2 regions of the Rhodoferax sp. RT5P35 genome follow, and region 2 is predicted to be linked to the other one. Evidence: riboswitches for the same ligand, from Rfam matches in the RefSeq annotation. Region 2 holds a riboswitch; the other holds the start of a gene.

Region 1 (3,397 bases), 100 kb from region 2:
ATGGCGGTCATCAGCGCGTGGTTGAGTTGGGTGGCTTCGTCATGCGCATCGGGCACCTCGGCCATGACGGCGCTGTAGTGTTCGGTCCAGGGATTGCTGCCTTTGGTGAGCTTGGTCACGTTGCGGCCTTGCTGGTCTTCCCAGGCGTTGTAGGCAGCGCGTACATCGGCGTGCACGTTGTGGCCCCAGGTGCCGATTTCGCAGTGCACCGGCCAGACCATCAGCGTGTAGCGGCCCCGGGCTTCCAGCGCGTCCAGGTAGGCCAGGGTGCGGCCCAGCGCCGGGGGCTGGCGCGGCAGGTACTGGCCTGCGTGCACGGCGGCGGCGGTGATGGTGGTGAACGGTGCCACCGCGCTGCCATCGGCTTGCTGCCAGAAGGTGGGGTGGGCAATGTCGATGCGGTGGTGCGAATCCAGGGTGAGGGTGATGTCGGTCAGCTGTGGCCCGTGGCAGCGTATGAAGGCCGCCAGGCGCTGCATGTCGGCATCGGCACCGGCCACGGGCAGGGCGGAGCCTGGCAAATCGCAAAAGTCATTTTGCGGGTCGATGATGAGCAGGTGGGTGTGGTGCGTCATGGCGGCTTCGGTCTCTATCAGGGGCGGGCGGTGGGCAGGAATGGGAGAGACAGGCCACGAATTTGTAATTGTTCGTAAGCCAGTGCCCCCAGCAAGGCCAGCAACAGCACCGCGGCCAGAATCCAGGGCGCGCGGCTGCGGCGGCGGGCCCGGTGCACCAGTCGCTGGGGCGGCATGGTGGGGGGCGGTGCGGGGAGGGGTGTTGGTGGTGGTTTGGTGGCTGCTGGCGCGGGTGCCGGAGCAGGTTGCGGCGCAGGGGTAGGTGGGAGTGGGAGTGGGAGTGGGGGCGGAGGCGTTGCAGGTTTCGCGAAAGGTGTGGCGGCGGGTTTCGCCATGGCCTGTTCCAGCCGAGACAGGCGTTGGGGCACGGGCAGGACGGCGGCACAGTGTGTGCACACGGTCGCGTCGCTGTCGTTGTCGGTTTTGCAGGCGGGGCAGAGCAGGCTCATGTTTCAACTCGGGTAGGTGGAGGCAATGTCACATGATGACAGCAGCCACCCGTGATAATCGCGCCCCATGGACATTCTTATGCAACTTCTCGATTTCATCCTGCACATTGACAAACACCTGGAGGCCTTTGTGATCAGCTACGGCCCCTGGGTCTATGCGCTGCTGTTTCTGATCATTTTTGTGGAGACCGGGGTGGTGGTGATGCCATTTCTGCCCGGCGATTCGCTGCTGTTTGTGGTGGGTGCCATGTGCGGCGTGGGGCTGATGTCCTACCCCATCGCGGTAGGCCTGCTGCTGGCAGCAGCCATCATGGGCAACCAGTGCAACTACGCGATTGGCCGCTTTTGTGGCCCCAAGGTGTTCCAGTGGGAAAACTCCAAACTCTTCAACAAACAGGCTTTTAACCAGGCCCATGCGTTTTACGAACGTTATGGTGGCGTGACATTGGTGGCTGCGCGGTTCATGCCGTTTTTGCGCACCTTTGCGCCCTTTGTGGCCGGGGTGGCGCAGATGAGCCGGGCCAAGTTCGCATTTTTTGACGTGCTGGGCGGCCTGCTGTGGGTGGTGGGCATCGTGACCATTGGCTACTTCTTTGGTAATTTCCCCTGGGTGAAGCAGCACCTGGACAAAATCATCTGGGCCATGATTTTGATTCCCGGCGCCATCATCGTGCTGGGCGCGCTGAAGGGGCGCATGTCCCGCAAGCTGCCCAGCGTATGATGCTTAAATTTTAAGCGCCATAAGCTTTGTCTTTGTAAATCAAGCACTTAACCGCCCTATACAAGTGCTTGTCCGGGTTATCCACATGTTTATCCAGTGTTGGCAGGGAGAACTTGGAGCCCTGCGCCAAGCACTACAATTTGCGCCTTCACCGGGGGTGTCTGCTGCGCCGTAGCGGACTGAGAAATACCCCACTACCTGATCTGGGTCATGCCAGCGTAGGGAGCGTGATGGGTCACCCTTTTGGCCCTTTCATGCGCCCGCCGCTGGCGCATTGAAAGACACTCATGCTGCACCGTCGCGCTTTTACCCTGGCCGCCACCGCGCTGGCCGTACTCGTATCTCTTCCCGCATGGGCCCAAGACAACACGCTGCGGGTGCTGGTGCACAGCTCGTTCTCGCTGCCCAAGCCGCTGCTGGCCCAGTTTGAAGCCGAATCCGGTGTCAAGCTCAGCATCATCAAGGCCGGTGATGCGGGCGAGATGCTGAACAAGCTCATCCTCACCCGTGCACAGCCCATCGCCGACCTGGTGTTTGGCCTGGACAACGCCCTGGTCGCCAAGGCCCAGGCCGCCAAGGTGCTGGAGCCATTGCAATACACCCAGGGCTCGGCCACGGCCCAGATCGGTGCCAATGTGGTGCCGGTGGACTACGGCTTCGTTAACCTGAACTTCGACAAGGCTGCCTTCGCCAAGAGCGGCCTCGCGCTGCCCAAAAGCCTGGAAGACCTCGCCCAGCCCGCGTACCGCAATCTGCTGGTGGTGCCCAACCCCGCCACCTCCAGCCCCGGCTACGCGTTCTTGCTGGCCACCATTGCGGGCATGGGCGAAGAAAAAGCTTTTGACTGGTGGGCCCGCATGCGTGGCAACGGCGTGAAGGCCGTCAAGGGCTGGACCGAGGCCTACTACACCGAATTCAGCCGCAACGGCGGCACCCGCCCGCTGGTCGTCAGCTACGCCAGCAGCCCGGCGGCCGAGGTGTTCTACAGCAAGGAAAAAATCAGCGAATCGCCCACCGGCAACCTGTTCCTCAAGGGCGGCGTGTTCCGCCAGGTGGAGGGCGTAGCTTTGGTGGCCGGTGGTGGCCAGCGCGAGGCTGCAGCCAAGTTCATCCGCTTCATGCGTTCCGGCGGTGTGCAAGAGGCTTTGCAAACCAGCATGTGGATGTACCCGATCGAAGCCCACACCCCCTTGGCCGATGTGATGAAGCACGCCGTGGAGCCCACCGCTTTTGACAGCCTGCCTGCCGAGACGATTGCCGAAAAAGGCAGCGTTTGGGTCGCACGCTGGACGCAAATCGTTCTGAAATAAATGCGCCGTTGGCTGCTGGCGCTGGTGCCGCTGCTGGCCCTGGCCGTGCTGCTGGTGGCCCCGGTGCTGCGGTTGGCGGGCGAGGGCTGGTGGGGCGAACTGGCTACGCAAACTCCCACCTCCCTCTGGGCGCTGTGGACCGACCCCTACCTGCGCTGGCGGGTGCTGTGGTCGGTGCTGCAGGCGGCTGCCACCTGTGTTGCCGCGCTGCTGCTGGGTCTGCCCGTGGCCTGGGTGCTTGCGCGTTGGGAGTTTGCGGGCCGCGGCCTGGTGCTACGCCTTTTGATGCTGCCGTTTGTAGTGCCTACCCTGGTCGCCGCGCTGGGCGTGCTGGCGCTGTGG
Region 2 (3,397 bases):
AGCACCGGGGTGCTGGGCTGGGCGGCTTGCTGCTCCAGCATCGCGCCGCCCAAAAAGGCGTTGCGCCCGGCCTGCACGGCATCGGCAAAGGCACCGGCCATGCGCACCGGGTCTTGGGCCAGGGCGACTGCCGTGTTCAGCAGCACCGCGTCGTAGCCCCATTCCATCACTTGGCAGGCGTGCGAGGGGCGGCCCAGCCCGGCATCGACCAGCAGCGGCACGCTCAACCGTTCGCGCAGCACCTGCATGGCGTAGGGGTTGATGGGGCCTTTGCCGGTGCCGATGGGCGCGGCCCAGGGCATCACGGCCTGGCAACCCACGTCCACCAGGCGTTGGCACAGCACCAAGTCTTCGGTGCAGTAGGGCAGCACCTTGAAGCCGTCGTGGATGAGGCGGCTGGCGGCCTCCACCAGGTTCAGCGTGTCGGGCTGCAGGGTGTAGTCGTCGCCGATCAGTTCCAGCTTGATCCACGGCGTGTCGAACACCTCGCGGGCCATGTGGGCGGTGGTGATGGCTTCTTGCAGGCCGTGGCACCCGGCGGTGTTGGGCAGCACGGGTACGCCGGTCTGGCGCAGCAAATCCCAAAAGCCGTTGGCACCCGCATCGGCCTGGCCCAGGTTCTGGCGGCGCAGCGATGCGGTCAGCATGGCGGGCTGCGCGCGCGCGATGGCGCTGCCCAGGATGCTGGGCGACGGGTAGCGCGAGGTGCCCAGCAGCAAGCGGCTGGCGAAGCTTTCGCCATAAAGGATGAGGGGGTCAGGTGTCATGTTTCAGCCGCCGGTGACGGGGTGGATGATTTCGATGCGGTCGGCATCCTGGAGCGCGGTCTGCGGGTACAGCGCGCGCGGCACAAAGCTTTTGTTGACGGCGGCGGCAAACGGCGGCTGCGCCTGCAGCAGCGCCACCGCGTCGGCCAGCGTGGCATCGGCAGGCAGGGTATGGGGGAGGTTGTTAATCAGGACGTTCATACAGTTTCTATAGCAAGACCCCAATGCACGGCAAGCGCTGAATGCCCTTTTTCCATGAATTCCAGCACCGCGTCCAGCATCGCCGGGGCAATCAGAAAGCCGTGCCGGTACAGGCCATTGATTTGCAGCACGCGGGGGCCGAGCTGGCGAATGGCGGGCAGGTTGTTGGGCAGGGTGGGGCGGCACTGGGTGCTGGACTCCAAAATGCGCGCCTCGCCAAAGCCGGGGTGCACGCTGTAGGCGGCGCTGAGCAGCTCCAGGCTGGAGCGCACGCTCATGGGCGACATATCGTCAGACTCGATCTCGGTGGCCCCCACCACAAACACCTTGTCTTCTTTGGGTGCGATGTACAGCGGATAGCGCGGGTGCACCAAGCGCACCGGACGGCGCAGATCCACCCCCGGCGCGTGCAGACGCAGCACCTCGCCACGCACGGCGCGCAGGCCCGGCCATTGGCCACGTGCACCCAGGCCCCGGCAGTCGAAATTCCAGTCCGCCTGGCAAGCCTCTGGCTCGCGCGGGCTGTGCCAGTGCAGATCAACACCGTGCTTTTGCAATTGCAGCAGCAGCGCGGCCAGCAGTTGGCGGTTGTCCAACTGGCCTTCACCTGGCAGGTACAGGCCTTGGGCGAATCGGGTGCCGATGCTGGGCTCCAGGTGGGCGATGGCTGCAGCATCCAGCGGCTGCGGGGCGGGCAGGCTGGGCAATGCCTGGCGCGTGGCGGTTAGCTGGTGACTAAAGCGCGTGGCCTCGGCCGCGTCTTGCCGGTGCCAAAGAATCAAAGTGCCGTTTTGCTGGAAGAACACGGGTGCGTCGAGCTGCGCGATCAACTCCGGCCAGCGTAGCAGCCCGTGCTGGCCCATTTGTACGACGCTGGTTTCGGTGATGGCCGACTCCGCCAGCGGTGCCAGCATGGCGGCGGCTACACGGGCGGCTGCGCCTTCGGCCTCTGGCCCACCGGCTTCATACACCCGCACCGTGTGGCCCGCGCGTGCCAAAGCCAGGGCCAGCAAGCGGCCCATCAGGCCTGCGCCGAGGATGGTGGTGGTAAGTGGTGTGGCCAAGGAGTCGTCCATGAAAAAACAGGACGAAACGAGGCTAGGTCGTTGGTTGGAAACTCCCCACGCCAGTATTACCTGGATCGGGTATGAGGGTTTTTCTCAGTCCAGCCTTGCTAGCCAGACACCCCTGTTTCATCCATAGTGTGAATTACATCACATCTGCTCGCCGATAATTTATCCATGACCAACCCACCAAGCTCCCCACGCTACCTGCGCCTGCTCTCCATCGCCGGGTCCGACAGTGGCGGTGGCGCGGGCATCCAGGCCGATCTCAAAACCTTCAGCGCCCTGGGCTGTTACGGCATGACGGCCTTGGCCGCGCTGACCGCGCAAAACACCCGGGGCGTGACGGCTATCCATCCTGTGCCCCCCGCGTTTTTAAAAGCCCAGTTGCAGGTCGTGCTGGACGACATCGGCGTGGACGCGGTGAAGATTGGCATGCTGCATTCGCCGGAGATGGTGGAGGTGGTGGCCTGGGCCATTGACCACTACCAGCTCACAAAAGTGGTGCTGGACCCGGTGATGGTCGCCACCAGCGGCGACCGGCTGATGGCCCAGGAGACGGTGCAGGTGCTGGTGGACCAGCTCTTCCCCCGCGCCACCGTGGTCACGCCCAACCTGGACGAGGCCAGCTTGCTGCTGGGCCGCAGTGTGGACGACCCAGCTGCCTTGGAGCCCGCCGTGGCCGACTTGTTGGCGCAGGGCGCGCAGGCGGTGCTGGTCAAAGGCGGGCATCTGCCGGGCAACGCGGTGGTCGATGTGCTGGGCCTGGCGAATGGTGCGCGCCAGCGCTGGGAGTCGGTGCGCATCGCCACCCACAACGGCCACGGCACCGGCTGTACGCTGTCGTCGGCGATTGCCGTCTACCTGGCACAAGACCACGCTTTGCCCGAGGCGGTGGGGCTGGCGCGTGCCTACATCCTGGGTGCCATCACCAGTGGTGCCGATGTGCGCACCGGGCACGGCCAAGGGCCGCTGAACCATGGGTTTGCGCCCTTGCCCATGGTAGTCCGTAACTAGAAATTTATAAGAAATAGGCTTCTAACGCATATTCTACCTACGCTAGTAGCTATTATTTTTGTAGCGCGTAGGTAATCCGCAGCGGGCGGCTTAACCAGGCCGCTACGAACACCACGGCCAGCGTGGGCAGGGTCGCACCAAACTGTGGTGCGTAACTGGCCAGCAGGTGGTAGATCGCAATACCCGCTAGCCACAGCCCGGCGGCCATGGGCTCTACCAGACGCTGCACCGATGCGGTGGCATGGCTGCCCATGCGGCCCAGAATCACCCCAAACAGTGGCACAAATACCGAGCTCAACAGCAGCAAAAATGGCTCCAGGCTGTGGATCGGCAGCACCAGCGTCAGAG

Evidence for each region. A riboswitch is a leader RNA that binds a small molecule or an ion and turns the genes downstream of it on or off. The one in region 2 is predicted to bind thiamine pyrophosphate.
Region 1: another riboswitch for thiamine pyrophosphate. It lies ahead of AC097L_RS00675 (thiamine ABC transporter substrate-binding protein); the one in region 2 lies ahead of AC097L_RS00220 (FAD-dependent oxidoreductase).

Annotation. Positions count from the first base shown of each region.
Region 1 is NZ_JBWMAX010000001.1:144,206-147,602, forward strand. It holds gene AC097L_RS00660 (cysteine hydrolase family protein) at 1-575, opposite strand, end outside; gene AC097L_RS00665 (hypothetical protein) at 593-751, opposite strand; gene AC097L_RS00670 (VTT domain-containing protein) at 1,092-1,745, shown strand; TPP riboswitch at 1,889-1,988, shown strand; gene AC097L_RS00675 (thiamine ABC transporter substrate-binding protein) at 2,033-3,055, shown strand; gene AC097L_RS00680 (ABC transporter permease) at 3,056-3,397, shown strand, end outside.
Region 2 is NZ_JBWMAX010000001.1:42,702-46,098, forward strand. It holds gene AC097L_RS00210 (thiazole synthase) at 1-767, opposite strand, end outside; gene thiS (sulfur carrier protein ThiS) at 771-968, opposite strand; gene AC097L_RS00220 (FAD-dependent oxidoreductase) at 965-2,044, opposite strand; TPP riboswitch at 2,070-2,168, opposite strand; gene thiD (bifunctional hydroxymethylpyrimidine kinase/phosphomethylpyrimidine kinase) at 2,210-3,049, shown strand; gene AC097L_RS00230 (purine-cytosine permease family protein) at 3,102-3,397, opposite strand, start outside.